Regions from separate parts of the Nocardioides sp. 616 genome, predicted to be linked through region 1. Evidence: predicted binding sites of a transcription regulator. Region 1 holds the regulator's gene; each other region holds the start of a gene.
What was found. Region 1 encodes LexA, which represses DNA repair genes until DNA is damaged. Its sites were predicted from a motif close to TCGAACANNTGTTCGA; they were not measured.

Region 1 (10,172 bases):
CTGCCCTCCATGGACATCTCTGGAGCCTCAGCACTGGTCACGGGTGGGTCGTCGGGCATCGGGGCCGCGGTCTGCCGTCAGCTCGCCGCCAAGGGCGCCCGGGTGGTGGTGGCAGACCTCAAGGACGACGCCGGGCAGGCGCTGGCCGAGGAGATCGGCGGCGTCTTCGTGCACGTCGACGTGACCGACACCGCGCAGCTCCAGGCTGCCGTGCTGCGGGCCACCGAGCTCGGTCCGCTGCGGGTGCTGGTCAACTCCGCCGGCATCGGCTGGGCCCAGCGCACCGTCGGTCGCGACGGCGAGTTCGGGTCCGCGCACGACCTGGACGCCTACCGTCGCGTCATCGAGATCAACCTGATCGGCACCTTCGACGCCATCCGGGTCGCCGCCACCGCGATGGGCCGCACCGAGCCGCTGGCCGACGGCGAGCGGGGTGCCATCGTCAACCTGGCCTCCGCGGCGGCCTTCGACGGCCAGATCGGCCAGGCGGCGTACTCCTCCTCCAAGGGCGGCGTCGTGGGGATGACCCTGCCGGTGGCCCGCGACCTCTCCGCGATCGGCGTCCGGGTCAACACCATCGCCCCCGGGCTGATCGACACCCCCATCTACGGCGAGGGCGAGCCGGCTGAGGCGTTCAAGGCCAAGCTGGGTGAGTCGGTGCTCTTCCCCAAGCGCCTCGGCGTCCCCGAGGAGCTGGCCAGCATGGTCGTGGAGTGCGTGACCAACTCCTACATGAACGGCGAGACGGTCCGCGTCGACGGCGGCATCCGGATGCCGCCCAAGTAGCACGGGACTAACGGGTGAGCCGCCGGTGTTCTGGGTACGTCGATTAACGAGTCGCATCAGGTGCGACGCCGACCTACCCTGAAGGGCATATGACGAACGCACGCGACTTCTCCCTCGCCGACGAGCTGGACGCCACCAAGACGTGGGACGGCGACTCCGCTCCGGCCGAGGACGACGACTTCGAGTCGGGCTACACCGTGGTGAGCCCCGAGGACCCGGACCCCGAAGAGCTGACCGGCGGTCAGCAGGACCTGGTCGAGCGGCACGCGCTCAAGCGCGTCGCCGGGCTGTCCACCGAGCTCGAGGACATCTCCGAGGTCGAGTACCGCCAGCTCCGCCTGGAGCGGGTGGTGCTGGTCGGAGTGTGGACCGAGGGCACCATCGCGGACGCCGAGAACTCGATGGCCGAGCTCGCGCTGCTCGCGGAGACCGCCGGCTCGGAGGTCCTCGACGCCATCTACCAGCGCCGCCAGCGTCCCGACCCCGCGACGTACATCGGGCGCGGCAAGGTCGACGGGCTGCGGGAGATCGTGGCCGCGTCCGGCGCCGACACCGTCATCTGCGACGGCGAGCTGGCGCCCAGCCAGCTGAGGAACCTCGAGGACCGGCTCAAGGTCAAGGTCGTCGACCGGACCGCGCTGATCCTCGACATCTTCGCCCAGCACGCCAAGTCCCGCGAGGGCCAGGCCCAGGTCGAGCTCGCCCAGCTGAGCTACATGAAGCAGCGCCTGCGCGGCTGGGGCGGCAACCTGTCCCGCCAGGCCGGTGGCCGGGTCTCCGGCGGTGAGGGCATCGGTGGCCGTGGCCCCGGTGAGACCAAGATCGAGACCGACCGCCGCCGGATCAACGACCGCATCGCCAAGCTCCGCCGCGAGCTCAAGGCGATGAAGGGCACCCGCGACAACAAGCGGGCCCAGCGCCAGCGCAACCAGATCCCGAGCGTCACGATCGCCGGCTACACCAACGCCGGCAAGTCCTCCCTGCTCAACCGGCTCACCGACGCCGGGGTGCTGGTCGACGACTCGCTGTTCGCCACCCTCGACCCCACCACCCGTCGTACGACGACCGCGGACGGCCGCGTCTACACGATGAGCGACACCGTCGGCTTCGTCCGGCACCTGCCGCACCAGCTGGTCGAGGCGTTCCGCTCCACGCTGGAGGAGGTGGCCGACTCCGACCTGATCCTGCACGTGGTCGACGGCTCCCACCCCGATCCCGAGGGGCAGCTGGCGGCGGTCCGCTCGGTGTTCGCCGAGATCGACGCCGGCGACGTGCCCGAGCTGGTGCTGATCAACAAGGCCGACGCCGCGGACCCGATGGTGATCGCGCGGCTGCGTCAGCGCGAGCCGCACAGCGTCGTGGTCTCCGCACGCACGGGGGAGGGCATCGAGGACGCGCTCAAGACGATCGAGCACGAGCTGCCCCGGCCTGAGGTGGACTTCACGGTGCTGCTGCCCTACGAGCGCGGCGACCTGCTCAACCAGCTGCACCAGCACGGCGAGATCGAGTCGCTGGAGCACACCGAGCACGGCACCCTGATCCACGGGCGTGCGCACCCGGACCTCGCCGGCGAGCTGGACGCCTACGCGCAGTGAGCCGCTGAGGCTCGGCGGCACGAGGCGGAACCATGAGGCGGCCCGAGTCGTTGGTCCCTGAGGTCGCCCCCCGATTGGGGGCGGCGTTGCCGCCTGAGGAAAGATGCGTCGCATGTCACGTGGTGCCTGGATCCGCTTCCTTCTCGTCCTCGGTCTGCTGGCCGGCTGTGCGGCGCTCGCGCTCAACAAGGAGCCTCGCCTCGGCCTGGACCTGAGCGGCGGCACCTCGCTGACGCTGCAGACCTCGGACTCGCCGTCGGGGGTCAAGGCCAACGCCGAGAACACCGACCGGGCGGTCGAGGTCCTCCGCGGCCGCGTCGACGCCCTGGGCGTCTCGGAGCCGACCCTGGTCCGCTCCGGCGACAACCGGATCCTCATCGAGCTGCCCGACGTCCAGGACCCCGACCAGGCGGTCGAGACCATCGGACGCACGGCCCAGCTCACGGTGCACCCGGTCGTGGCGGGCGGCCTCGCCAGCGTGGACGCCAAGCCCAGCAAGAAGGGCGACATCGTGGTGCCCAGCGACCAGGGCGACATCCTCGAGCTCGGTCCGGCCGCGCTGGAGGGCAACGACATCACCGGTGCCGACGCGACCCAGCCGCAGAGCTCGACCCAGTGGGTCGTCGACGTCGACTTCTCCAGCCAGGGCTCGAAGGCCTTCGAGAAGCTCTCGGCCGCAGCGGCCTGCGCCACGGGCGACCAGAAGCGCATCGCGATCGTTCTCGACGGTGAGGTCATCACCTCCCCCCAGGTGACGGTGCCCTGTGGTGCCTCGATCTCCAACGCCACCCAGATCGAGGGCAACTTCAGCCTCGAGGAGGCCAAGAACCTCGCGATCCTGATCGAGGGCGGCGCGCTGCCGCTGCCGGTCGAGATCATCGAGCGCCGTACCGTCGGCCCGACCCTGGGCGACGCGGCCATCGAGGCATCCTGGAAGGCCGGGGTCATCGGGCTCCTCCTGACCGGGCTGTTCATCATCGCCGTCTACCGCTTCGTGGGCTTCCTGGCCACCATCGCGCTCACCTCCTACGCGCTGCTCGCCTACGCCATGCTGGTGGGGCTGGGCTCCACGCTGACACTGCCTGGTCTGGCCGGTTTCGTGCTGGCCATCGGGATGGCGATCGATGCCAACGTGCTCGTCTTCGAGAGAGCCCGGGAGGAGTACGAGGACCAACCCTCGGCCGGGCTGCGGCGCGCCCTCATGGTCGGCTTCAACAAGGCGTGGAGCGCGATCATCGACTCCAACGTCACCACGCTGCTCGCCGCCGGTCTGCTGTTCTTCCTCGGCTCCGGGCCGATCAAGGGCTTCGGTGTCACCCTGACCATCGGTGTCGTGGCGTCGATGATCTCCGCGCTGATCATCGCCCGCGTGCTCACCGAGCTGGGGGTGAGCAACAAGTGGGTGGCCCGCCACCCGAAGTTCACCGGCATCGGCGACATCGGTCGGGTGCGCAAGTGGCTGGAGGCGAAGAACCCCAACCTCATGATCCGCCGGGGCCTGTGGCTGGTGATCTCCGGCGTGGTGATGCTGGTGGCCCTGGCCGGCATCTTCATCCAGGGGCTCAACCTCGGGGTGGAGTTCACCGGCGGTCGGGTCCTGGAGTACTCCACCACCAAGACCCTCACCGCCGACGACGCCCGGGACGCCGTGGAGGACGCCGGCTTCCCCACCGCGACGGTCCAGCTGGCCGACGAGGACAAGATCAGCATCCGCACCGGCGAGCTGAGCGACGCCGAGGCCAAGGACATCGCCGCGGCGATCGACGAGGCGGGCGACGGAGCGACGCTGGAGCGCGACGAGGTGATCGGGGCCTCGCTGGGTGACGAGCTGCGCAACAAGGCGCTGATCGCCTTCGGTGTCGCCTTCCTGGCCCAGCTGGCCTACCTGGCGCTCCGCTTCAAGTGGACCTTCGGCCTGGCCGCGGTGGCCGCGATGTTCCACGACGTGGTCATCGTGGTGGGCCTCTTCGCCTGGCTGGGCAAGCCCATCGACGGCATCTTCCTGGCGGCTGCGATGACCATCATCGGTCTCTCCGTCAACGACACCGTGGTCGTGTTCGACCGGGTGCGCGAGCGTTGGCACGGCTCCAAGCCGGGCGAGAAGTTCACGGAGATGGCCAACAAGGCGGCCATCGAGACGCTGCCGCGCACGGTCAACACCGGCCTGGGCACGATGTTCATCCTCGGGGCCCTGGCGGTGCTCGGTGGCGACTCCCTGCAGGACTTCGCCATCGCCCTGCTGGTGGGTCTGATCGTCGGTACCTACAGCTCGGTCTTCACCGCCACCCCGATGGTCACCTACCTGCAGGAGAAGTGGCCGATGAGCAAGGAGAAGAAGGTGCGCGCCGAGCGCGCGCCCGACGACTCCGGCGCCGTCATCTGAGCTGTCGGCAGGCAGGGATAGTGTGCTCGGGTGCCTGATGTCCCCGCTGAGAAGGAGCCCCACGACACCTCCCGCGTGACCGAGGTGCTCGGCGCTGCGGTCACCGCGCTCGGTGGCCAGGAGCGGGCGGGGCAGGTGCAGATGGCGCAGGCCGTCTCCACGGCCATGCACGACGGCCGGCACCTGCTGGTCCAGGCCGGCACCGGCACCGGGAAGTCGCTGGCCTACCTGGTCCCGAGCCTGCTGCACGGGCAGCGCGTCGTGGTGGCCACCGCCACCCTGGCGCTGCAGCACCAGCTGGTCGAGCGGGACATCCCACGCCTGGTGGAGGCGGTCGGCGACCGCCTGGACGCCTCGTACGCCGTGCTCAAGGGGCGTTCGAACTACGCCTGCCTGCACCGCATCCGCGAGGGCGTCCCGGACGACCAGGGCGTCCTGGTGGACGTGCCCGAGGGCACGATGGGCGCCGAGGTGCTCAAGCTGCGGGCCTGGGCCGAGGAGGAGGTCGAGAACGGCGGCACCGGCGAACGGGACAACGCGCCGCGGCACAACGACCGCCTGTGGCGCCAGGTCAGCGTCAACCACCGCGAGTGCCTCGGCGCCGCGCGCTGCGCCTTCGCCGCCGAGTGCTTCGCCGAGCGCGCCAAGGAGAAGGCACACAAGTCGCACCTGATCGTCACCAACCACTCCTTGCTGGCCATCGACGCCATCGAGGGGGTCCCGATGATCCCCGACTACGACGTGGTGGTGATCGACGAGGCCCACGAGCTCACCGCCCGGGTCACCCAGGCCGCGACGGACGAGCTGGCGGTCAACGACGTGGAGCGGGCCGCGCGTCGGGCCAACAAGTACGTCGCGGACCGGGGCGGCGCCAACAGTCCCGCCGACGACCTGGCGGACGCGGCGGACGCGCTGGCGGACGCGCTGGCGATGACGCCCCCGGGCCGGATCGACCAGCGCACCGACCAGCTCTCCGACGCCCTGGTGCTGGTGCGCGACGCGGCGCGGGCCCTGGCCTCGGCCTTCGGCAAGGAGGAGGGCGGCGACGTGGACGCTGCCCGCACGCAGGCCAAGGGCATGGCCCAGGAGGTCTTCGCGACCGCCGAGCGGATGGCGGCGGGCAAGGACTCCGACGTGATGTGGCTCAACGAGGCGCGGGACCGGATCCCCGCTCGGCTGGCGATCGCGCCGCTGCAGGTGTGGGGCCAGATGCGGGACCGGCTGCTGACCGACAAGACCGTGGTCTTCACCTCGGCCACGCTGATGCTGGGGGGCGACTTCAACACGGTCGCCGGCAGCGTCGGGCTCAAGCCGTCCGAGCGGATCGACACCGGTGCGCCCGAGGTCGAGGCCGACGGCGCCCTGCCGTGGCAGGGTCTCGACGTGGGGTCGCCGTTCGACTATGGCCGCCAGGGCATCCTGTACGTCGCCCGCCACCTGCCGCCGCCGGGACGCGACGGGCTGGGCAAGGCCCAGCTCGACGAGATCGTGGAGCTGATCGACGCAGCCGAGGGGCGCACGCTGGGCTTGTTCTCCTCACGGCGGGCCGCCGAGACCGCCGCCGAGGCGGTGCGCGAGCGGCTGCCGCACCTGACCACCCTGGCCCAGGGCGAGGCGCAGCTGCCGGAGCTGGCGCGACAGTTCGTCGAGGACCCGCACACGATCCTCTTCGGCACTCTCAGCCTCTGGCAGGGCCTCGACGTGCCCGGGGAGACCTGCCAGCTGGTGCTGATCGACCGCATCCCGTTCCCGCGGCCCGACGACCCACTGATGAGTGCTCGGCAGCGCGCGGCAGACAAGGCCGGGGGCAACGGGTTCATGCAGGTCGCGGCGACCCACGCCGCACTGCTGCTGGCCCAGGGTGCGGGGCGGCTGATCCGCACCACCACCGACCGCGGCGTGGTCGCGGTGCTGGACCCCCGGTTGGCCACCGCGCGGTACGGCGGCTTCCTCAAGGCGAGCCTGCCGCCGATGTGGACCACGACCGACCCGCAGGTGGTGCGCAAGGCGCTGACCCGGCTGGCCGGCGACTCAGCTCAGTAGCCGAGGATCTGGTAGTCCCGCCGGTACATCGTCTCGACCAGGCTCCGCAGCGAGTCGGAGACCTCGCGGGTGCTGCCAGGGGAGCCGGTCTGGTTCTGGGCCACCGTCGGCACCGCCGGTGCGCCGATGCGGCGGCAGACCTCGGCGAAGTCCTCGTCGAAGGTCTCCAGTCGTCCCACGAAGTCGACCTGGCTGAGGTCGATGAGCCGGGTCTGCAGCGCGAGGTGCTGGTCGGTGCCCGGCACCTGGCCGAGGTCCTGGGCGGCCACCCAGCGGGCGAACTCCTCGACGTCCTGCATCTTGCGGTGCGTGGCCTCGTCGAAGTGGAAGTAGTTCATGTCCACGACCTTGTTGTGCCAGGCCGAGACGAACCGGTCCAACGGGTCGCGGACGAAGGCGAACTTGAAGTAGTCCCCGAACACGTCGATGGGGTAGCGGATCCGCATCGCGTGGTCCACGTCCAGGGGCACCTCATGGGTGGTGAAGTGGTGGCGGATCGTGCGGGTGGCGACCTTGGCCACCCGGAACCAGATGAACCGGTGCTGATGGCCGATGGTGAGGTTGTAGCTCAACGGGGAGAGGCGACTGGACGCGCCGCTGTGGCGGTCCAGCTCCTTGAGGAGGGCCTGGCTCTCGTCGGTCAGCTTGAACCGGTCGTCAGGCTTGGTGCGGAACTGCTCGGAGGAGAGGGCGGCGGGTTCGGCATCTCGTCGGCTTCGTCGCACCGCCGTGAGATTACACGACCCGCCGCCTCGTCTCCGGAGTGGCGACGACCCCTTGCTCAGACGCGGCGCAGGACCGCGGTGACCTTGCCCAGGATGGTGGCGTGGGTCCCGTCGATCGGCTCGTAGGCGTCGTTGTGGGGGAGCAGCCAGACCTGGCCGTCCTTGCGCTGGAACGTCTTGACCGTGGCCTCACCGTCGATCATGGCGGCGACGATCTCGCCGTTGGAGGCTTCGGGCTGCTGCCGGATCACGACGTAGTCGCCGTTGCAGATCGCGGCGTCGATCATCGAGTCACCGGAGACCTCGAGGAGGAACAGCGTGCCGTCGCCCACCAGCTGCTGCGGGAGCGGGAAGACGTCCTCGACGCGCTCCTCGGCCAGGATCGGACCACCGGCGGCGATCCGACCGACGACCGGCACGTAGCGGGCGGCCGGCGCGGCGTCGCCGACACCGGTGGGGTCGAAGATCGTCTCCTCATCGCTGCTCATGGCGCGACGGGCCGCCATCACCTCGGGCAGGAACACCTCGAGCGCCCGGGGCCGGTTGGGGTCGCGCTTGAGGAAGCCCTTCTCCTCCAGCACCTTGAGCTGGTGGGCCACGCTGCTGGAGCTGGTGAGGCCGACCGCTTGGCCGATCTCGCGCATGCTCGGCGGGTACCCACGCTGCTCGATCGCGTCCTTGATGGTGGAGAGCACCCGCTGTTGCCGCGGGGTGAGGCCGGTGGCGTCGGGAGGGCCGTCGGGCAGGGCCACAACCTTGCCCTTGGTCTCGCGCGGGTTGGCCATCCGGTGTCCTCCTGGTGTGGTGCGATCTCGGTGGTCTCACCGTAGTCGTCGCCGGACCGGAGTTCAAACATGTGTTCGAACGGCGTGTTGCCTCAGGTCTGCGGGTGCCACTCCCAGGTCACCACGTTGAACTTGGTGCGGAAGCCCAGGTCGACGTACACCTGGTAGCCCTCGTCGTTGGCGAGCACCGTGGCGGTCCGGGCCTCGGTGTGCGCGGCGCGGTTGAGCATGGTGGCGCACAGGGCCTTCGCGACGCCCCGGCCCCGGGCGTGCTCGCTGGTGCTGACGTTGGCCAGCATCACGCTGGTGCCGCGGCGGTGCATGGTGCTGGCGCCCAGCGGTTCGCCGGTGACCAGGCTCCGGGCGATGAAGAACTGGGTGTCGGCAGGGTCGAGGGTGTCGAGGAACTGCAGGTGCTCGGCCTCAGTGCCTCGGGGTAGGCCGAAGCCGGAGAACAGGATGGAGCTGACAGGTTCGAGGTGGTCGGGCCAGGCGACGTCGATGTAGACGTCGTCCGGGGTCCCGGGATCGACGGTCTCCTGCAGCGCGAGGTGCATCGCCGGGTTCTCGCGAGGCACCATCCCGGCCTGCGCCAGGGTCGCCTCCAGCGCAGGGGTGGTCGTCTTGGGGGTGGTGACCCACCGGAACGGGAGTCCGCGCTCGAGGTAGGGGCCCAGGAGTGCCGGGACGCGGGTCGGCACGTCACGCGCCGAGATGCGCGCGTGCGTGATCACGTTGCCCGCCGGAAGAGGCAGGTGCGACCAGTACAGGATCGCGTCCGGCTCGTGAGTGGTCTGGAAGACGGGGGAGAGGGACATGGCCTGTTGGAGAGCTTCGAGGTCTGCCTCGATGATCGCCATCGGCGTGGTCAGCGTGTCTCGCATGCGGGAGACGCTAGGGGGGCCGCCTAGACAGTTGCATGCCTCAAACTGATGACATCGGCGTAATCGCTAGGCAATGTCGGGTTTCGTGGTGCATTTTCCTCCCTTTCGCGGAGGATCCGCGCTCAGCGCGTAAGGACCGGCGAACCTCGCAGCCGCGACACGGTCGAACACTTGTTCGCACAGATGCTTGATTCATTCGAACATGTGCTCTAACTTCGTACATGTGTTCGATCGAACGTCTGATCGACTCCTCGCAGTCCGCAGATCAGGACTGTCGGCGGAGACCACTAGACATGAGATCAACACAAGCCAACCGGCTGACCACTTCCCCCGGAGGTCCCCATGAGCACCATGACGCTGAACCCCACCCGCGAGCTTCGCTTCGGTCGTGACCTGCCTGTGGCGGCCCGTCCTGGGTCGGGGTCCTCGAGCGTGCGCCTGACGCGTCGTGGGCGAGTGGTCGTGGTGGCCGCGATCCTGCTGACCGTGCTGGTCCTCGGGGTCTTCTTCGGTTCCCGCTCGGTCGCGACGGACGAGGCTGGTTCGCCGGCACCCACCGAGGTCGTGATGGTGGGCCAGGGGGACACCCTGTGGGGGATCGCGTCGGAGATTGCCGCCGACGGCGACGTGCCCAGCGTGATGTCGGAGATCAAGCGGTTGAACGCGCTCGACTCCGGGATGCTGACCCTGGGTCAGAAGCTGCGCATCCCGCTCGCTGACTGACCGTGCTGCGCGCCCGCGCAGCCCCATGGATCCACAACTGAATAGCTTCCATCGCTCGCTTCGACCCCGAGCGGTGGATAGGGGAAGACGAGGGGCGGGCTCACGTGCTGAGCCCGCCCCTTGAATTCGCTACCTGCGGGAGATCCGCCGTCTACCCGGCGGGCGAGGCGCGGCCGGTTTCGGCGGCTCCGCAGTCATCTCGATGGTGTCGGTCGGGGTCGTCGCAGGGTCGCTCGGTGCCGGCGTGT
Region 2 (10,172 bases), 270 kb from region 1:
TTCGGCTCCACCGGCATGGCGAGCGCCTCGGGCTTGCGCAGCAGGGTCGCGATCTCGATGGAGGCGGGGTTGCGGGTGCTGAGGCTGTTGACCAGCCAGCTGAGGGTGAGGCCGGTGTCGATGATCTCGTCCACGATCAGCACGTGCCGGCCGCTGATGTCGGTGTCGAGGTCCTTGAGGATCCGCACCACGCCGCTGGACTTGGTGCCGGCGCCGTAGGAGCTGATCGCCATCCAGTCCATCTCGACGTGGATCGGCAGTGCGCGGGCGAGGTCGGCCATCACCATCACCGCGCCGCGGAGCACCCCGACCATCAGGACGTCGCGACCTTCGTAGTCGGCGGCGATCTGCTGGGCCATCTCGCGGAGCCGATCCTGGATGTCAGCCTCGGTGAAGAGGACGTTGACCAGATCGTTCTCGACGTGGGTCGATTCCATGCGGCGGACAATACCTTGCAGCCCTGCTGCTCAGTCCGTCCGCTCGAAGACGACCGCACCCGCCGACCGCCGTGCCCGCAGATGGCCCGGCAGGTCGATCCACTTCTGCCCGTGCCAGCCGGTGACCAGGGCGTCCAGGGCCAGCACGTGACCGGAGAAGAGCTCCGCGTCCAGCGCCCCGGCACGCAGCGCGGCCAGCCGCAGCACCCGGCGGCGTACGGCGGCCGGCTGGGCGGCCAGCACGGCCACCGCGAGGGCGTCCGGGTCGGCGAGCGCGCTCACCGCGATCTCGTCCAGCGCCTCCATGTCTGTGCGCAGCGAGTCCGCGGTGCGGGCCAGCGTCTCGGCGACCCCGGGGCCGAGCTCGCGCTCCAGCACCGGCAGTACGTCGTGGCGCACCCGCGCCCGCAGGAACCGCGGGTCGGTGTTGTGCGGGTCGCGCCAGAACTCCAGGCCCTGGGCCGCGCACGCCGCCTCGGTGTCCGAGCGACGCAGGTCCAGCAGCGGGCGCAGGTAGCGGCCGAATCCCCGGCGCATGCCCGCGATGGAGCGTCCACCGCTGCCCCGGGCCAGCCCCATCAGCACGGTCTCGGCCTGGTCGTCGAGGGTGTGGCCGAGCAGGACCGCCGCGGCGGCGAACCGCTCGGCGACCTGGTCCAGCACGGCGTACCGGGCCTCGCGGGCCGCCGCCTCCGGTCCGCTGCCCTCGCCGTCGACCCGCACCCGGATCCCGACGGTCTCGGCCACCCCGAGCTCGGCCATCTGCTCGACCACGCGGGCGGCCTGGGCCTGTGACCCCTCCTGCAGCCCGTGGTCCACGGTGACCCCCACGACCTGCCAGGGCCGGTCCCGGGCCTCGAAGACCGTGGCGGCCAGCAGGGCCAGCGAGTCCGCCCCGCCGCTGCAGGCCACCAGCACCGGGGCACCGACGCGCACGGCAGGCGCGTCCGCCAGGGCCCGGCGTACCGCCAGGCGCACCGCGGCGACCGCGGGATGGGGACCCATCGCCGGTCAGCCGTGGACGCGGGAGATCCAGGCCTGCGGCTGGTGGATCTCGTCCTTGGTCGGCAAGTTCGCCGGCTCGGCCCAGACGGCGTTGAAGTCGGCCATGCCGACCTTGTCGACCACCTGCCGGACGAACGCGGCGCCGTCGCGGTACTGCGCCATCTTGGCGTCCAGCCCCAGCAGTCGACGGAGCAGCCGGTCCAGGGTCCCGACGCCGCCGCGGCGCACGTTGAACTTCTGCCTGATCTCCGACACCGACGGGATCACGCTGGGACCCACCCCGTCCATCACCACGTCGGCGTGGCCCTCCAGCAGCGACATCACGCCGGTGACCTGGTCCAGGACTGCCCGCTGCTCCGGCGTGCCGAGCACGCCCATCAGCCCCGCGCCACCCTCACGGGCGCCGCGCACCAGCTCCGAGGCGCGGCGCACCAGGTCGGTGAGGACCACGTCGGGCTCCACCGTGCCGGTGATCTGCGACATCAGGGAGAACAGGTGCTCGCGCATCCAGGGCACGGCGGTGAACTGCACCCGGTGCGTCTCCTCGTGCAGGCAGACCCAGAGCCGGAAGTCGTGGGGGTCGGCGCCGATCTCGCGCTCCACGGCGACCACGTTGGGCGCCACCAGCAGCAGCCGTCCGGAGGGGGCGAAGAACGGGTCGAACTGCCCCAGCACCTTGCCGCCGAGGAAGCCGAGCAGCAGCCCGACCTCGGCGCCGGTGACCCGGGACCCCACGGCGTGGCCGAACCCGCCGGGTGCGCTCTTGCCGGTCATCAGCTTGCCGGCGAGCGGCTCGATGATGGTGGCGAAGCCGTCGGCGTTGGCCTGCACCCACCCGGCGCGGTCGACCACCAGCACCGGCGCCGTCGCCGAGCCGGCCTCGAGCCCGGTGAAGTCGCGGACCAGCCCGGTCGAGCGGGTGGCGCCGGCGCGCAGCTCGGCCACCACGGCGTCCGCCTGCCCGGCCCCGATCTCGGGGCCGTCACCGGCCACCCGGGAGCCGACCCGGACCGCGAGGTCCCAGTCGATCATCGGGGTGCCGCCCTGCGGTGTGTCCTGGCTCATGCAGCGACCCTAGCCAACGGCCCGGCACCGGCACCCGGCCAGCGAGGCCGCCGCCTGGTCCAGCGCCTGGCGCGCGTCGAGGGTCGAGGCGGGCGCCACCTGGTCGGCGGCCAGCACGAACGCCATCGGGGTGCCGTCGAGGTCGGTGGCCAGCCCGGCCAGGGCGTGCACGCCGGTCAGGGTGCCGGTCTTGGCCCGCACCCGCCCCGGTCCCGCCGGGTCGCCGTCGACGAAGCGCCAGGTGAGCGAGCCGGAGAAGCCGGCCACCGGCAGCCCTTCGACCGCCGCCCGCAGCTCGGGGTGGTCCGGCGAGGCGGCCAGCCGGATCGCGGCCAGGAGCGTCTGGGCGCGCACCCGGTTCTCGCGCGAGAGCCCGGACCCGTCGTACACCTGGTCGGCGGAGACGTCGACCCCGAGCGCGGCCAGCGTGGACAGCACGCCGGCGGTCCCCGCGGCGGACGACCCCTCCCCCGAGGTGGCCAGCCCGACGTGCCGCGTCACCACCTCGGCCGCCTCGTTGTCGCTCACCTCGATCAGCCGCTGCACCACCTGGTCCAGCGGTGCCGAGGTGACCTCGGCCAGCTCGGGCGCGGCGGCGGAGGCCGTCACCTGAGTGGGCGCCCCGGCCACTCGTACCCCGGCGTCGGCCAGCGCGGCGGCGAACCGCTCCGCAGCGACGCGGGCCGGGTCGCCCACCCGGCCGTCGCCGTCCTCGTCACGGCCGCCGTCGACCCACAGCGAGGTGATCGGCGCGACGATCTCGTCCGGGACGTAGTCGGGCTGCCAGTGCGGGTTGTCCGCCGGCCCGGAGAACAGGGAGGTGTCGTAGCTCAGGCGCACCTTGCGCCGCGGACGGTCGCCGGCCAGCAGCGCCTCGGCGGTCTCCCGGGCCAGGGTCACCACGTCCGCCTGGTCGGGCTGGCCCCCGTCAGCCACCGGCTCGCTGGCCAGGTAGGGATCTCCTCCGCCCACCAGCACGATGTCGCGCGGTCGCTCGCCCTGGACCACCCGGGTGGAGAACGTGGTCTCGGGGCCGAGCGCCTCGAGGGCCGCGACCGCGGTGAGCAGCTTGGTGGTGGAGGCCGGCACCACGGTCCCACTCCCCCGGGAGTACGCCGGGGGGCTGCCGGCGAGGTCGGCCACCAGCGCGACGACGTGCCCGCCCAGGTCGTCCTGGCGCAACGGCCCGCGCAGGGCGCGCCGGACCGCGCCAGGGTCCAGGGGTGCGACCAGGGCGGGCGGGACCGTCCTCACCGGCGCCGGCTCGGGCAGGTTCAGACCCGCCGGCGGCTCGACTGCGGCACCGGTCGGCGCCTCCCAGCCGAGGTGGCGAGGACCCCAGTCGCCCCGGTCCGCCGCGACCCCGGCGGAGAGCAGTGCCAGGACCAGCAGCACCGGTAGCCAGTGCGCGACCCGACCTGGGCCGCGATAGCGCCCCCGAGTGCGGCCCGCGTCACGTCTCGACACCTGTGTATTCCTCCCCGAGTGTGTGGATGCAGCCATTGTGCGGGACACTGACCCCCATCGGCGCCTTCGGCCTGCTTTACCGCGGCGGACGCCGTCCCCATACACGCGATGATGACGAGGTGAAGTGACGTGCTGGAGTTCGACGTGCTGGTCGAGATCCCCAAGGGCGAGCGCAACAAGTACGAGGTCGACCACAACAGCGGCCGGCTCCGCCTGGACCGGATGCTGTTCACCTCCACGGCGTACCCGGCCGACTACGGCTACATCGAGAACACCCTCGGCCAGGACGGCGACCCTCTCGACGCGCTGGTCCTGCTGGGCGCCCCGACCTTCCCCGGCTGCCTCATCGCCTGCCGCGCCATCGGCATGTTCCGGATGACCGACGAGGCCGGCGGCGACGACAAGGTGCTCTGCGTCCCGACGCACGACCCGCGGATGGCGCACCTGCAGGACATCGGCGACGTCTCCAAGTTCGACCGCCTGGAGATCCAGCACTTCTTCGAGGTCTACAAGGACCTCGAGCCCGGCAAGTCCGTCGAAGGCGCCGACTGGGTCGGTCGCGAGGAGGCGATCGCCGAGGTGCACGCCTCGTTCGAGCGGTTCAAGACCGAGGGCCACGGCGACGACGTGGCCAACCTCGCCGACGACAGCCTGGGCGAGAACGCCTGACGCACCCCACCAGCACGCCACTCGGACGCCCTGACTCAACGAGTCGGGGCGTTCGTGGTCTCACCGTGTTCGCGCTCGCCCGTCGGCCAGTCAGCCAGTCAGCCAGTCAGCCAGTCATCCGAGCACAGTCGCCGCTGAGCCGTCACTATGGCCTCGAGCTGCGCCGTGTCGGGTGGGACGATAAGCAGCCGGTGTTCCGTCCCATCCGGCACGCCTGGCGCGTCGAGGGTCGCCCCCGGCACGCACCCCCAGCCGCGGCCTGACCCCGTGCGGAATACGGCAGATGAGTGCGTTTAGCCTTTCAGTGCGGCAGCCCGCTACCAGTTCTCGCCTCGGTTGTGGCCGATCCAAGCGTCCGCGTGTTCGGCGCGGGTGGCGCGGACGTGCGTCGTCGGGCGTAGGAGACGGTGACTGCGGCGAGCATTGGTCCCCAGGCGATCAGCGGCAGGTACAGCAGGCCGACAACGTGGACTCCTGCCGGCGTCATGTCGGTGTGTGGGACGCTCCACCAGAAAAGCAGTTGAGTCCACAGGAGGATGAGGGCGACCGCGCCCGCCGATGCCACTATGACGACCGGTCGCGTGCGGACGGGGCGACCGCCGAAGCGGGGCACCCAACGCGGTACGACTTCGCCCCACGGCTGCACGAGGCCGAGGGTGAGCAGTGCGGCAGCTTCGCTGATCACACTGAGGACCACCAGGTAGACCAGGCCGGATCCGGTGGGGTCGAGGTCGGTGAGCCCTTGCTCGGTGAACCCGCCGGAGAAGCCGAGGACGAGAGCGAGCCTCCACAGGGCGGAGGGCAGCGGTGTGAGCGCCGCGGCGTGCGCCGCCACGCGAGCCCATCGCGGAGGGGGCTCCGCGGCTAGACGGAGGCTCTGGACGCTTTCCGCGGAAGTCACAATCGGACACTAGGAGCCGCGGCGACGTCGTCCTAATCACCCACTCTCGCTTCTGACGTATGTCTTGGAACGGTGCGCCCATGGCTGGGAGCCCAGGACCTGGCCATTGGACAATCGCAACTTGTGTAGCGGTGTCACCAGGCGTCCCACGGGCTGTCGGTCACGGCTGCATTTTCGCGCACGTCCGCTCATCGGCTACTTGTCTCATTGACCCAGGACCGGTGCCGCAGCCGGGTCCAGTCTCGTCCGCAAATGGGACACACCTACTTAGCTATCTGGCCGACTGCGGCCGACGTCCGCTATCTGCGCCGGCTGTAGCGGACGTCGCCGTTGGGCAGGCGTTGGTGCAGGTAGCGATCGTCGTGGATGCGGTGGTGGTGGAAGGAGCAGAGCAGGAGCGCGTTGTCGAGGTCACTGGCGCCTTCCCGGGACCAGGGGACCAGGTGGTGCGCCTCGCACCAGGTAGCCGGGATGGTGCACCCGTCGGCGCGGCACTGCTGGTCCCTGAGCGCCAGCGCCTTGCGCTGCGCCGGTGAGAAGAGCCGGGCGGTGCGGCCCAGGTCGAGTGGTTCGGACTTCGTGCCGAGGACCGCCGGAACGAGATCTGCGGTGCACGCCAGGCGCCGGGCCTGAGCGGCGCTGATGGTCTCCCCGCCGGCCAGGGTGCCCACGCCCAGACCTTTCAGCAGGTCGGACAGGTCGATGGTGATGACCAGCTGGGTGGCGGCACCGCCGTGCAGCGGCAGTCGCGACGGGTCGAGCCCTTCCAGGAGGGAGCAGAACGCGTGTCCGAGCCGCAGGTCGCAGGGCACCGACTCCCCGGTGGCGTCGCCCGCCGTCCCGCGAGGGTTGGTGAAGGCCTCCAGGGTGGTGACCAGACGAGTGGCGACGTGGGCGGGGACGCGTGCCTTCACCAGCGTGGTGCCGTCGCCCAGGTCGCGGGTGCTCAGGGAGGTGACCCGACGGGCGTGCCGGTCCTGGTCGGCCAGCCTCCGACCCTCGGCGTCCTCGTCGAGGTGCGGGGCGATGACATGGAGGATCCGAGCGCCGAGCCGGGCCAGCTCGCGAGGCCCGAACACGGCGGCCTGCTCGAGCAGGTGGGCCTGTGCCAAGGCGAGGACCTCGGCACGCTTGTCCGGGGTCACCGGCGGCGCCACCCGGGCGTCCGCGGCCAGGTCTGCGAGCACCCGGTCCAGGTCGCCGAGCGCGCGGGCGATCACGTGCCCCTGGTCGGTGTTCACCGCGCCGGTCTGCAGCGCGGCGCCCAGGTCGCGCCACCGCTCGTCGCAGTCCAGCGCGAGGCGCTGCAACCGGCGGTGATGGTCTCGGTCCCGCCGGGTGCGGTGGGTCATCCAAGACGCGACGTCGCGGTGCCCCTCGGCGGCCGCCACCTCGCCGGAGGCCGCCATGACCCGGGTCTGCAGCACCGTCACCCGCGACGTCAACCGGTCCAGGAGCAGCAACGCCTCGCGCTGGGCGGTCACGCCCATGAACATCGGGTCGAGCGCGGCCACCTCGTCCAGGGCCCGGTCGATGACCGCCGCGCATCCCAGGATGGGGTGGGGCTCTTCGGGGGTCACGGACCAGCTCATGACCAGAATCTACGCTCGACCTCCGACAGTTCTGACCTGTATTCGATCAGCCGTTCGAACGCGAGAATGGACCCGCCCTGGCAACTGGCCGCGCCCTAGGATGCATCGCGCTCAGTGGTCTGCGACAGGATGGTGCACATGCGCCACGTGACCGACAGCGAACGTCGGCGGCGGCTCGCCCGCCGCCACGCGCTGGCACCTGGGCATCGCGTCAAGAGCGCTGAGGCAGCGACGCGAGCCATGACGGTCCTGCACGCCACGGAGTCGCCGAGCGTCTACCTCTCCCTCTGGGCGCGCGTCGACGGGCTCAGGGTCGAGGACGTCGACCGTGCGCTGTACCAGGACCGCACCCTGGTCAAGCAGCTCGCGATGCGTCGTACCCTGTTCGTCTTCCCCCGGGACCTGCTGCCCGCAGCCTGGGGAAGCGCGTCGGCGCGGGTGGCCGCCGCCCATCGGGTCCGCCTCGGCAAGGACGCCGAGCTCGGCGGGCTCACCGAGGACGGTGCCGCCTGGGTCGATGCCGCCGAGAGGGCCACGCTCGCCCATCTCGCGGACGGTGTCGAGCGCTCCGCGCAACGGCTCCGCGCGGAGGTGCCGGCGCTCGCCGGCCGGATCGAGATGTCGCCGGGCACGTCATACGGCGGCAACAACCCGATCGCACCGCGACTGCTCACCCAGCTCGGGGTGGAGGCGAAGATCGTGCGCGGCCACAACGGCGGCCACTGGCGCACCGCCCGGCCCCAGTGGACCACGATGGCGGCCTGGCTCGGCGAGGTGCCCGAACCGGCCACGGAGCGAGAGGGGTACGCGGAGCTGGTTCGGCGCTGGCTCGCGACGTTCGGTCCCGGCACTGAGGCCGATCTGGTGTGGTGGCTGGGCTCGACGAAGTCGGCTCTGCGCGCCGCCCTCGCCGACGTGGCCGCGGTCGAGGTCGGGCTGGACGGCGGCGGCACCGGCTGGGTGCTGCCCGACGACCTCGAACCGGAGCCGGACGTCGAGCCCTGGGGCGCGCTGCTGCCGGTGCTCGACCCGACGGTGATGGGCTGGAAGGAACGGAGCTTCTACCTCGGCACGCACGGACCGCTGTTGTTCGACACCAACGGCAACGCGGGGACGACCGTCTGGCTGGACGGCCGGATCGTGGGCTGCTGGGTGCAGGACCCGGACGGCGTCGTGGTGATCAACCTGCTTGAGGACGTCGGCGCCGACACCCGCGCCGCGCTGGATCGGGAGGCGGAGCGGCTCACCACCTGGCTCGAGGGCCACCGGGTGAGCACTGTCTACCCGTCCAGCGCGATGAAGGAGACGTTGATTTCCTGACCCGCGAGAGTCAGCCGTCGACGCCCGCCGCCTCGTGCGACAGCAGCTCCTCCGAGCGCAGCACCACCCGCGGGATCGCGAACGCGTCCACCAGGTCGACCGCGATCGGCCGGACCTTGCGGCACAGCGCGTTGACCTCCTTGGTGATCGCCTTGGAGCGGGCGATGCTGAGCCGACCGTGCTCCATGAACCACGCCCGGTCGGCCTCGATGGTGGTCAGCGCGAAGAGGTCGCAGAGCAGGTTGAGCGCGACCTTGTTGTCCCCGTCCGGCAGCGCCGCCGTCTTGGCGACGAAGGCCTCCAGCACCAGTCGCTCCACGTGCGCGCGGGCCGCGGCGATCACGTGGTCCTGGACCTCGGAGAAGACGGTGCCCGGGTTGCCGCCGCCGCCCACGCCGGCCCGGATCCGGCGGGCCACCCCGCCCAGCATGTGCTCCTCGCGGAAGCGCAGCATCGCCAGCTGGTAGTTCGGGTCGAGCAGGCCGGCCTCCTGGTCCCACTCGTCCCCTCCGGGCAGGACGTCCTTGATCCGCTCCAGCAGCTTGTGCACCGCGGTCTTCTCCAGCACGGTCTCCACCGCGAGCCCGGCGACGAAGCGCACCATGCCGAACTGGTCCATCTCCTCGAACTCGCCGGAGTAGTCGGTGAGCAGGCCCTTGGCCACCAGCTGCAGCAGCACGTGGTTGTCGCCCTCGAAGGTGGTGAACACGTCCGTGTCGGCCTTGAGCGCCTGGAAGCGGTTGGTGGAGAGATAGCCGGCGCCACCGCAGGCCTCGCGGCACTCCTGGATGGTGCGGGTCGCGTGCCAGGTGCCGAGCGCCTTGGTGCCCGCGGCCGCGGACTCCAGCTTGCGCCGGGCCTCCTCGTTGTCGGTGATGCCGGAGAAGACGTCGTGCAGCTGTCCGGCCACCACCTCCTGGGCGAAGTGCATCGCGTAGGTGCGGGCCAGCAGCGGCAGCAGTCGGCGCTGGTGCATGCCGTAGTCCAGGAGCAGCTGCTCGGTACCCGGGTCGGCAGCCTCGAACTGGCGACGCTGGTCGCCGTACCGAATGGCGATGGCCATGGCGACCTTGGCCGCGTTGATGGCGGCGCCGCCGACCGAGACCCGGCCCTGGACCAGGGTGCCGAGCATGGTGAAGAACCGGCGGTTGGCGCTCTCGATGGGGCTGGAGTACACCCCCTCGGGGCTGACGTCGGCGAACCGGTTCAGCAGGTTGGTGCGCGGGATGCGCACCCCGTCGAACCAGAAGCGGCCGTTGTCGACGCCGTTGAGGCCCATCTTGGGCCCGCAGTCCTCGATGCGCACGCCGGGTGCCGGGCGGCCGTCGACGCGGACCGGTACGACGAACGCGTGCACCCCGTGGGAGGTCCCGGCCACCTCGAGCTGGGCGAAGACCACCGCGAGCTCGGCGTGCTTGGCCGCGTTGCCGATGTAGTCCTTGCGTGCGGACTCGGTGGGGGTGTCGATGACGAACTCGTCGGTCTCGGGGTCGAAGCGTGCGGTGGTCCTCAGCGCCTGCACGTTGGACCCGTGGCCGGTCTCGGTCATCGCGAACGAGCCCATCAGCTCACCGGAGACGATGCCTGCCAGCCACGCGTCGTGGTGCGCCTCGGTGCCGAGCTGGAGGATCGCGCCGCCGAAAAGACCGAACTGCACGCCCACCTTGACCAGCACCGACAGGTCGCCGAGGCCGAGCGTCTCGAACGCCGCGATGG
Region 3 (10,172 bases), on a different contig from region 1:
GCTGCGCGCCGACGCCGACGTGATGGTCTGGTGGCACGCCGAGGACAGCCAGCAGCTGCAGGCGGCCTACAACGCGTTCCGCCGTACGGCGTTCGGTCGACGCCTGGAGCCGGTCTGGTCGCAGATGGCCCTGCACCGGCCCGCGGAGTTCAACAAGTCCCACATCCCGGCGTTCCTGGCCGACGAGACCCCCCGGGCGCACGTGTGCGTCTACCCGTTCGTGCGGTCCTACGAGTGGTACCTGCTGGAGGACTCCGAGCGCCGCACCATGCTGGCCGACCACGGCAAGATGGCGCGCGACTTCGTCGACGTGCGCGCCAACACCGTGGCCAGCTTCGCGCTCGGCGACTACGAGTGGATGCTCGCCTTCGAGGCCGACGAGCTCTACCGGATCGTGGACCTGATGCGGCACTTGCGCGGCTCCGAGGCGCGCCGCCACGTGCGCGAGGAGGTCCCGTTTTACACCGGCTCCCGGGCCAGCGTCGCCGAGCTGCTCGACCGCCTGCCCTGAACCCTGGCTGAAGCGGGAACCACCGCCCGGTGGCACGCGTCGAACAGGGCATGAGGACCCTGAGGCTCGTCGCGGCCCTGCTGAGCCCCGCACTGCTGCTGGCCTGCGGCACCGGGGACGGGGACGGCGCCGCGAGCGATCCGGGTCCCGCCACGGCTGCGCCGTCGAGCCCCGTGCAGCCGGACGTGCCGGCCGCCACCGGCCGCGTCAGCACGCCGCAGCTGGGGCTGGTCATGGACACCGGTCGGCCCGAGCTCTGCCTGGGGCCGGTGGCGCAGTCCTGGCCACCCCAGTGCCGGGGCCTGCCGCTGGCGGGCTGGCGGTGGTCGGAGCATCCCGAGCACGAGGAGCAGGACGGCATCCGGTGGGGCAGCTTCGCGGTCACCGGGACCTGGGACGGGGAGAGGTTCACCGTCCAGGAGGCGATCCCCGCCGCCCGGTACGACGTACCTGACGCGGAGCCGACCGCCACCTCGACCCCCGGCACGACGGTGCGGCCCTCGTTGTCCCCGGACGAGCTCGCGGCGGTCGCCGAGGAGTCGGCGCTGCTGCCCGGCCAGCGCGGGGCGGCCGTGGTCGAGGGACAGGTGCTGGTCGACGTGGTCTACGACGACGGCTCGCTCCAGGAGTGGGTCGATCAGCGCTGGGGTCGGGGTGTCGTGGTGCTCCTGCCCCTGCTGACCGGCGATGGTGCGCCATGATCGGGTCCATGACGCGATCGCAGCTGCGAAGCACCGCGGCGCTGGCCCTGGCCGGCCTGGTCCTGGGGCTGGCGGCCTGCGGCACCAGCGACCAGGCCCGCGAGCAGCCGCTGAGCGGCTCGAAGGCGATGCCGGAGACGGTGCCGGCCGCCGATGGCCCCGTCACCACCGACGGGCTGGTCACCGTGCTGGACGAGGGGCAAGCCGAGGGCGGCCCGAGGCTGTGCCTGGGGCCGGTCGCCCGATCGCTCCCTCCGCAGTGCGAGGGCGTCGCGCTGGCTGGCTGGAGCTGGTCCGAGCACGCCGAGCACCAACGGCGTGCCGGGGTGCGCTGGGGCGACTTCGCGCTGACCGGGACCTTCGACGGGTCCACCTTCACCGTCACCGAGGCGGTCCCCGCTGCGCTGTACGACGAGCTGCCGGTCGAGGAGAGCGATCTGGACACGCCGTGCCCGGAGCCCGCGGACGGCTGGGAGGTCGTCGATGCCGCGAAGGTGAGCAGCGCCGCGCTGGACGAGACCCTGCGGGTGGCCGGACAGCTCCCCGGGTACGCCGACTCCTGGCTGGACCCGGCACCGGCCGCGGAGACCGATCTGGGCATCGTCAACGTGCGGGTCGTCCAGGACGTGGCCGGTGCGGAGGTCACCCTGCGCGAGACCTGGGGCGGCGCGCTGTGCGTCGCCCAGGCGGCGTACTCGGCAGCCGAGCTCACCGAGCTGAGCAACACTCTCCAGAGGATGCCCGGAGTGCTGACCAGCTGGGCCTGGCTCGACGTGGTGCGTCTGGTGGTCGTCCACGACGACGGCTCGCTCCAGGACTGGGCAGACCAGACCTACGGCGAGGGTCGGGTGGAGGTTCGTTCCACCCTCACCCCCGAGGAGGGTTGAGCAGACCCCCTCCTGCTCAGGCCCGCAACAACCGGTGCCCTGCGAGAGAGGGGACACCTGTCCGTGCAGCAGGTCAGCCTCTATAGCGTTGGCGTGTGCCGTTATCTCTCACGTCAGCACGCGTCATGCTGGTCGCGTCGTTGACGACAGCACTCGCCGCCGGAGGTATTGCAGCGGCGTGGGTTTTCATCGGCCGGACTGGGTTCGCCTTCGCCTGGGTCACTCATTTCATCCTCATGGCGTGGGTTTCTTCGATCGTTGGTCCGCGGGTACACATTCCGAGTCACGGTTGGCTCCGGGTCAGGCACTGGGAGGCGCGGCTCTACCCGGCACTGGGGGTCCGACTGTTCGGGAAGCTGCTCGACGTCGTCGGGTGGAACGCGGTCATAGCAAGAGAACGTGGGTTCAACGGCACCCGGGAGGGCCTGAAAGAGCTCGATCAGCACACACGTCGCTCCGAGGTCGGCCACAGCATCTGCCTTTTCGTTGCTGCGGCCGTGGCTTCCGGCGTGCTGTGGACAGGGGCCTGGCGAGGCGCTGTCTGGCTGCTGGCCCTCGCACTGCCCCTACATCTGTACCCAGCGCTACTGCAGCGGCTCGTGCGTGCCCGCCTTCAGTCCATATCGGCCAGGCTCTCGAGGAATCCCCCTCTCACTTCTGAGGCGGATCGTGCTCAGTCAGAAGAAGAGGTGTCCTGCTTTGGCTGCAAGGTGAGGCTCAGCGAGTTGATGCAGTAGCGGTCGCCGGTCGGCGTGCCGTAGCCGTCGGGGAAGACGTGACCCAGGTGGGAGCCGCACGTCGCGCAGCGCACCTCGACGCGCTTCATGCCGTGGCTGGTGTCCTCGATGTACTCGATCGTGTCGGTCATCGGCTGGTAGAAGCTCGGCCAGCCGCACCCGGAGTGGAACTTGGTGTCGGACTCGAAGAGCTCCGAGCCGCAGGCCTTGCAGGAGTAGACCCCGGTGGTCTCGGTGTCGTTGTACTCACCGGTGAAGGCGCGCTCGGTGCCGGCCTGGCGGAGGATGGCGTACTCCTCCGGGGACAGCTCTGCTCGCCACTGCTCGTCGGTCTTCTCCACGTCGTAACCCATGAGGCTCACCGTAATCGTGCCTCCCAAGACCGCCCGCGGGAGGTAGTCCTGGGTTTTCGAATGTTCTTTCGAAAACTGTCTCAGTTGTTGGGATCGCTGAGCTGGAATGTCGGTGCCTGCCGGTTGGCTTGTCCCATGTCGACGAGCCAGTTGCGGGACCCGGTGGGGGTGGCTGTTGCCGCGCCGCACACGTCGGGCTCGGGGTCGTCAGGATCCGTGCTGGTGGACTCGGTGGCGGAGGCTCGGTTGGGGCTGCGTGCCGCGGCGATGGTGTCGCCGGGGTCGTTGGAGGTGGGGGAGCTGGCGGCGGCGATCGGTGAGCTGGCGGGGTTGGAGTCGGCGGCGACGGCGTTGCGGTTGGCGCTCTCCGCCGAGGCGCAGGTGCGGCGGGTGGCCGAGGATCCGGTCCATGGTGGTGCGGCGTCCGGGACGGATGCGTGGTTGGCCGGGTTGCTGGGTGCGACGCGGGAGTCACAGGCAGCGGGGTTGAGGTTGGGGGAGCTGTTGTCCTCCAAGTACGCCGCGACGCGGGAGGCGTTCGCGGCGGGCCGGATCAGGGTGGACCAGGTCCGGGTGATCGTGAACGCCGCGGAGCAGGCTCCGGCCCGGGCCACGCCCGAGCAGCTCGCGACCGCGGAGGAGCTGTTGGTGGGCAAGGCGACCGGGGACGGGACGCGGTCGGGGCGTGCGATGAACGCGAAGCGGTTGCGGCAGGCGGCGCGGCGGATGTTCGATCCGGTGGATCGAGGGCTGGCTGATGAGCACGAGCACGCGATGTTGACCCGGGAGAAGCATGGTGCTGACCGGGAGACGTACCTGTCGTTGCACGACAACGGGGACGGGACGTGGTCGGGGCGGTTCCGGATCCCGGAGCTGCACGGGAACCTGTTGGACACGGTGCTGGGCCGGTTGACCAGCCCGCGGCGGGTGGGCCGGGACAGGACCGGGGCTCCGGTGGTCGATGAGACCGCTGCGGGGGTGGGGGAGAGTGTGTCGTTCCCCGAGGTCCAGGGTGCGGCGTTGTGTGAGCTGATCGAGCACCTGCCTACCAGTGGGCATGGCGGAGCGGCTGCGGCGGTGCTGGTCACGTCGGACCTGGCGGCGTTGTTGGACGGGGTGGGTGCGGCTCGGTTGGAGACCGGAGTGCGGGTGAGCGCGGGGGATGCTCGTCGGTTGGCGTGCGAGGCGGGCTTGATCCCGGTGGTGCTGGGCGGTCGCTCGGAGCCGCTGGACCTGGGCCGGGAACGCCGGTTGCACTCGGTGGGGCAGCGTCGGGCGTTGTCCCTGGTCCATGACTCGTGTGCGGTGGCGGGGTGCGAGCGGCCGTTCTCCTGGTGCGAGGTCCACCACCACCGGTTGGCCTGGTCCCGGGGCGGGGGCACGGATCTGGGCAACGGGTTGCCGTTGTGCGGGCATCACCACCGCAGAGCCCATGACCCGGGCTGGGACCTACGTGAGCACACCTCCGGGGAGCACCGCTTCCACCGCAGACGATAGGAGCGGCCTGCCGGAGGGGAGTCCGCGTGTCGAGAGGAGCGCCAGCGGCCGGAGTGCCGGGATCCTCGCTAGCGTGACCCCATGGCCACACCAGCAGCCTTCGTCCAGGCCGGGGACCGGGAGGTTCGCGTCTCCTCTCCGGACCGCGTCATCTACGAGGCCACCGAGCACACCCCGGAGGTCACCAAGCTGATGGTGGCGCAGTACTTCGCCGACGTCGGCGACCCGCTGATGCGGGCCCTGCGCGACCGGCCCACCGCCCTGGAGCGGTGGCCCTCGGGGGTGCGGGAGGGCTTCAAGCTGGCCACCGGCCCGCAGGACAAGGACGCCGAGGCGTTCTACCAGAAGCGGATCGCCAAGGGCGCCCCCGACTTCGTGGAGGCGGTGGAGATCACCTTTCCGTCCGGCCGCAAGGCCTCGGAGATCTGCCCAACCGAGATCGCGGTCCCGGTCTGGTGCGCCCACATGGGCACGCTCACCTTCCACCCGTGGCCGACCCGCCGGGCAGACGTGGACCGCCCCGACGAGCTGCGCATCGACTTGGACCCGCAGCCCGGTACGTCGTTCGCCGACGCGGTGCGCGTCGCCGGGGCCGCTCGCGAGCTGCTGGCCGAGCTCGGCATCCGGGGATTCGCCAAGACCAGCGGCAACCGCGGCGTGCACGTCTTCGTCCGGATCCGGCCCGACTGGGAGTTCGTCGACGTCCGGCACGCCGCCATCGCCTTCGGCCGCGAGCTGGAGAAGCGTGACCACGGCGTGACCACCGCGTGGTGGAAGGAGGAACGGGGGAGCAGGATCTTCGTCGACTACAACCAGAACTGCCGCGACCGCACCATGGCCTCGGCGTACTCGTTGCGCCCCCTGCCCGGTGCGCCGGTCTCCACCCCGGTGACCTGGGAGGAGCTGGCCGAGCTCGACGACCCCCGGGGATTCAACCTCGTCACCGTGCCGCAGCGTCTGGCCGAGCAGCCGGACCCGTGGGCTGAGATCGACGACGTGGCGCACGACCTCACCCCCCTCCTGGACCTGTGGGAGCAGCACCCGGTCGAGCTCAACTACCCGCCGGACTACCCCAAGATGCCCGGCGAGCCGCCTCGGGTGCAGCCCAGCAAGAAGGTGGCCGAGCACTGGGACACCGACGGCAACCGTGTCGACACCTGAGCAGTCACCCGCACGAGCCCGGGTAAGCACGATGTTGGGTCGCTACGACGCTGTTGCGTCGGCCCGCGGAGTGGTACAGAGGTAGACATGCCCGAGGACCAGCGAATCGACCGCTTCCCCCGCGAGCCCGGCAAGCGCGGAGCCGCCGGCGCGGAGCGCTGGAGCGACTACCTGGACTGGCTGCGGACCGACATCGTCACGAGGGTGACCGGGATGCACTCCAGCGAGTCCCGCAAGACGCGCCTGCCATCGGGATGGACGCCCATCGAGCTGCTGTCCCACCTCATGCACATGGAGCAGCGCTGGTTCATCTGGGGCTTCCTCGGTGAGCAGGTCCGCGACCCGTGGGGCGACTGGAATACCGGCGACCCGTGGGCCTCCCGAGAGGTCGACGACGTCCGGGAGGGCCCGCGCTGGAGCGTCCCCGACGACGTCACGGTGGAGCGGATCGCCGAGCGCCTGGAGGCGGTGGCCGAGCGGACCCACCGGATCCTGCGGGAGCACTCCCTCTCCGAGCAGGCAGCGGTCGGAGGTCGGTTCGCGGACCACCCGCCCACCCTGGAGTGGATCTGCTTCCACGTGCTCAGCGAGTACGCCCGGCACGCGGGCCACCTCGACATCGTCGCCGAGCTGGGGGCCGAGTGACCAGTCGCTGAGGCTCCTACTTCTCCCAGGGGGCGGCGACCGGGAAGTACTGCTCCAGCACCCCGGTCAGCAGCGCCTGCACCTGGTCCTCGCCGAGAGCGGAGTCGTGGTGGTCAGCCACGCAGAAGAAGTCCCGGTCCCGGCGCAGCAGGCCGGTCAGCTGCTTCTCCAGCTGCTGGTGTCCCAGGTCGACGTAGGCGTGGTGCGCCTGGCCCGGGTAGGCCTGTCCGGTGAGCAGGCCGTAGTGCTGGGCGAACGAGGAGAGCAGCGAGAGGTCGGTCGCGGAGCGGAACGGCGCACGCGTGGTGCCTTCCACCTCCGCGGGGAAGCGCTGCTCGATCTCGCTCAGCACCGAGCGCACCTGGGGATGGGGACTGTGCACCATCGTGTGGGTCAGGTAGACGCCGAACGCCTCGCGCAGCACCGCCCGGTTGTTCTCCGCGGCCGCCAGGTAGGGCCGGTCCGCGGACCCGGGGAGCCCCACGGGGCGCTCGGCGACGAACGCGGCGAACGCGCCGGCGGGGGAGAAGAAGTGCTCGGGTCGTCGCGGCCGGCCCAGGAACACGTCGTCGTTGAGGTAGACGAACCGCTCGGCCAGCCCCGGCACGTGGTGCAGGCGGGTCTCGATGGCGTGGGAGCTGAAGGTCGGGAGCGCGTCGGCCGGGAAAACGTCCCGGTGGTCGACCACCGAGATCCGGGGGTCCGAGACGTCCAGCCACTCGGGCACCTGACCGGCGGTGACCAGGTGGATCCGCCGTACCCAGGGTGCGAACAGGTGAACGCTGCGCATCGAGTAGCGCAGCTCGTCGCGACTGCGGTAGCGGGCGTCGCCGCTCGCCTCGCGGGTGGCCGCCACTCCGGTCACCTGCTCCTGGCGGCGGATCCGCTGCTCGTTCCAGTCCGGGTCGTCGCCGTCGACCCAGGTGTAGACCACGTCGATGTCGAAGCGGCACTCGTCGGTGGTCGGCAGCAGCATCTCGGGCAGCGTGGCGACCTCCACGCCCTCGACCTCGGCGACGGTCATCGTGGCGCCCGCGGGGAGCCGGTCGCCGTACCGGGTGGGGTCGGGGGCGACCAGGTCGCCGCTGGGCTGGGCGTCCCAGAACTCCACGGTGACGCCGGCGCCCTCGGCGAGCAGCCCGTGGTGGCCACCGCGACCGGGCCACGGTTCCAGGTGGATCCGTGCCCCCCGGGTGCGCAGCAGGGCCTCGGCCATCGCCGACGCGGTGCCGCGGCGTTCCGGCCAACCACGCTCCGCGGGGTCCCGGAGGCTGAGGTAGGCCGGTCCCGGCTCGGCTGCGAGCGACTCCAGGAAGGCGGTACGACGCGCCATCGGCACCACCAGCACCGGTCCGGGGTCGAGCGCGTGGGCGGGGATCACGAACCAGCCCGGGCCTGCGGGCCGGGCGGCGTCCACCGCGGTGCGCAGGGCGGCGGAACGTGCCGCGGCCGGGACGACACCGGTGGCCGGTGCCCCCTCGGGCGGGGTGCCCACCGGCCCGGGCCGGCGACCGTGGAGCACCCGGCGGGGAGCCACCGGGTCGCGGCGCCGAGCGACCGCGCGGTGGTAGATCTCCACCCAGCGCGCAGCCAGTGCCCCAGCCTCGTACGCGGTGGAGGACTCCAGGGCGGCCGCGCCCAGACGAGCGCGCAGGCCGGCGTCGGAGGCGAGCCGGAGCATCGCGGCGGCCAGCCCCGCCTTCGAGCCGGGCGGCACCAGCAGGCCGTCCCGGTCGTGGGTGATGATCTCGCGGGGGCCGGAGGGACAGTCGTAGCTGACCACCGGCACCCCGGCCGACATCGCCTCCTGCACCACCAGCGGGAAGCCCTCGGAACGGGACGCCAGCACCACGACGCTCGACCTGGCCCACTCCTCGGCCATCTCCTCGGTCGCGCCGGGCAGCTCGACCCGACCCTCCAGACCGCGCTTGCGGACCAGGCCCTGCAGCGCGGCGCGCCGCGGCCCGTCCCCCCAGATGCGCAGCGTCCAGCCGGGCAGCTGGTCGCACACCTGCGCGAACGCGTCGATGACGTGCTCGAACTGCTTCTCCGGCACCAGGCGCCCGGCAGAGACGATCACCGGCGCGTCGAGGGGTGAGCGGGGCTGCGTGGTGGTGGGCAGCGGGTTGGGCATCACCACCATCTCCGGCGCGGCTCCGCGCAGCTCGGCTGCCAGCCAGTCGTTCATCGACCCCGTCAGCGACGCCACCACGTCGGCACGCGGGGCGAACGACAGCAGCGCCTCCAGGTCGTTGACCCGCCGCGAGGAGGCCCGGTGCTCCTGGTGCACCAGTGCCACCTCGGGCGGGGCGAGCTGGGAGACCACCGCGAGCAGCTCGGGGGTGGTGGTCACGACGACGTCCAGCTCGAGGCCCGGCAGGTGCGCGCGCAGCGCCGCGTCGGTCAGGGCGGAGAAGGAGGCGTCCCAGCGCCGCGGCACCAGCACCGACTCGCGCCGTCCCAGCTCCTCCGCGACCTCGGGGGTGACCACCCCCGGCTGCACCGCTCGGGGGGCATTCGGGTCGCGGACGTCGACCAGGTACTCCACGCCCACCTCGTCGTGCAGGCGGTAGTGCGGGTGCTCGCCGCTGCGGGTGACGCTGATCAGCGAGATCTGGTGTCCGGTAGGCAGCGCCGCCAGGGCGTTGGCCTGGGTGATCGCCGAGCGTGCCGTGCCGCCCATCCCGTCGGCGTTGTAGAGCACGAACCCGATGCGCAGCCGTGCGCCGTCGCGGGAGCGCAGTGCCGCGGCTGCCGTGCGCAGCCGACCGCCCAGTGCCACTCCTGGCGTCCTCGTCCCGTCCCCGCCGCGCCTAGACCCCGGTCACGCCCTCGCCGCCGCCGGCCTGCTCGTCGAACCGCTCGTGCTCGAGCAGGTGCAGCACCGGTACGCCGATCTTGCGGCGGGCCCGGGAGGTCCAGTCGACGTGGAAGAACTCCGCCACCACGTGCGGACGGGTGAGGATGATCGCCTCGCGTGCGTCGACCGCGGCGACCTTGGTCTCCAGGTCGTCCAGCGGGGACTCGTCCACCACGGTGCCCGTGGTCTGCGCCCCGGTGGCGGCCAACGAGGCCAGGCTCACCGAGAGCTCCTCCGCGGCACGCTCCTGGCAGTCCCGGCGCACCGCCTCGACGTCGGCGTCGGAGAGGATGGTGGGAGCCGCCAGCATCTCCCCGGCGCCGAGCGCGCCCATGGACGCCTCGATCCGGGCCGAGGCGTCGTCCAGGGGGATCAGCACGTGGTAGACGACCTGGTCCTTGATGTCCTCGTGCAGGCTGTGGATCTGCTGCGCGTCGGTCGCGCTGACCTCGTGCTCGGCCAGGATGACCACGTCGTAGGTGCCGATGCCGTCGTCGATGGGGTCGTTCTCGGTCAGGTTGTCCGGGTTCTCGGTCGGGGGCGTCATCGTGGCGGCTCCTTGTGGTCGATGGCCAGGATCCTAGCGAGGTCGTAGCCGGTCGCCTCGTCCAGTTGCCCGTAGTCGCACGAGGTGGGGTCACGGTCGGGGCGCCACCTCTTGAACTGGGCGGTGTGCCGGAAGCGCCGCCCCTCCATGTGGTCGTACTTCACCTCCAGCACCCGCTCCGGGTGCAGCGGCACGAAGCTCAGGTCCTTGCCCGCGCTCCAGCGGCTCTGGGTCCCGGGCACCCGGTCCGGGTTGGCGATGATCCCGCCGTCG

Region 2: the regulator LexA is predicted to act here: its motif matches at 7,179-7,194, upstream of C5H89_RS03710 (HNH endonuclease signature motif containing protein).
Region 3: the regulator LexA is predicted to act here: its motif matches at 3,246-3,261, upstream of C5H89_RS15445 (HNH endonuclease signature motif containing protein).

What each region holds. Positions count from the first base shown of each region.
Region 1 covers NZ_POAG01000010.1:75,413-85,584, reverse strand. Annotated here, with positions in the region: gene C5H89_RS02320 (SDR family NAD(P)-dependent oxidoreductase) at 10-786, shown strand; gene hflX (GTPase HflX) at 876-2,381, shown strand; gene secD (protein translocase subunit SecD) at 2,494-4,764, shown strand; gene C5H89_RS02305 (ATP-dependent DNA helicase) at 4,795-6,807, shown strand; gene C5H89_RS02300 (sulfotransferase family 2 domain-containing protein) at 6,801-7,532, opposite strand; gene lexA (transcriptional repressor LexA) at 7,589-8,317, opposite strand; gene C5H89_RS02290 (GNAT family N-acetyltransferase) at 8,410-9,201, opposite strand; gene C5H89_RS02285 (LysM peptidoglycan-binding domain-containing protein) at 9,544-9,924, shown strand.
Region 2 covers NZ_POAG01000010.1:348,706-358,877, forward strand. Annotated here, with positions in the region: gene hpt (hypoxanthine phosphoribosyltransferase) at 1-437, opposite strand, end outside; gene tilS (tRNA lysidine(34) synthetase TilS) at 468-1,442, opposite strand; gene C5H89_RS03690 (zinc-dependent metalloprotease) at 1,449-2,507, opposite strand; gene dacB (D-alanyl-D-alanine carboxypeptidase/D-alanyl-D-alanine-endopeptidase) at 2,517-3,974, opposite strand; gene C5H89_RS03700 (inorganic diphosphatase) at 4,107-4,643, shown strand; gene C5H89_RS03705 (hypothetical protein) at 4,945-5,478, opposite strand; gene C5H89_RS03710 (HNH endonuclease signature motif containing protein) at 5,844-7,136, opposite strand; gene C5H89_RS03715 (winged helix DNA-binding domain-containing protein) at 7,275-8,456, shown strand; gene C5H89_RS03720 (acyl-CoA dehydrogenase) at 8,467-10,172, opposite strand, start outside.
Region 3 covers NZ_POAG01000022.1:110,611-120,782, forward strand. Annotated here, with positions in the region: gene hemQ (hydrogen peroxide-dependent heme synthase) at 1-511, shown strand, start outside; gene C5H89_RS15430 (hypothetical protein) at 562-1,212, shown strand; gene C5H89_RS15435 (hypothetical protein) at 1,221-2,099, shown strand; gene msrB (peptide-methionine (R)-S-oxide reductase MsrB) at 2,773-3,189, opposite strand; gene C5H89_RS15445 (HNH endonuclease signature motif containing protein) at 3,457-4,686, shown strand; gene C5H89_RS15450 (DNA polymerase domain-containing protein) at 4,768-5,847, shown strand; gene C5H89_RS15455 (DUF664 domain-containing protein) at 5,935-6,492, shown strand; gene C5H89_RS15460 (stealth conserved region 3 domain-containing protein) at 6,509-9,274, opposite strand; gene C5H89_RS15465 (hypothetical protein) at 9,306-9,899, opposite strand; gene C5H89_RS15470 (ATP-dependent DNA ligase) at 9,896-10,172, opposite strand, start outside.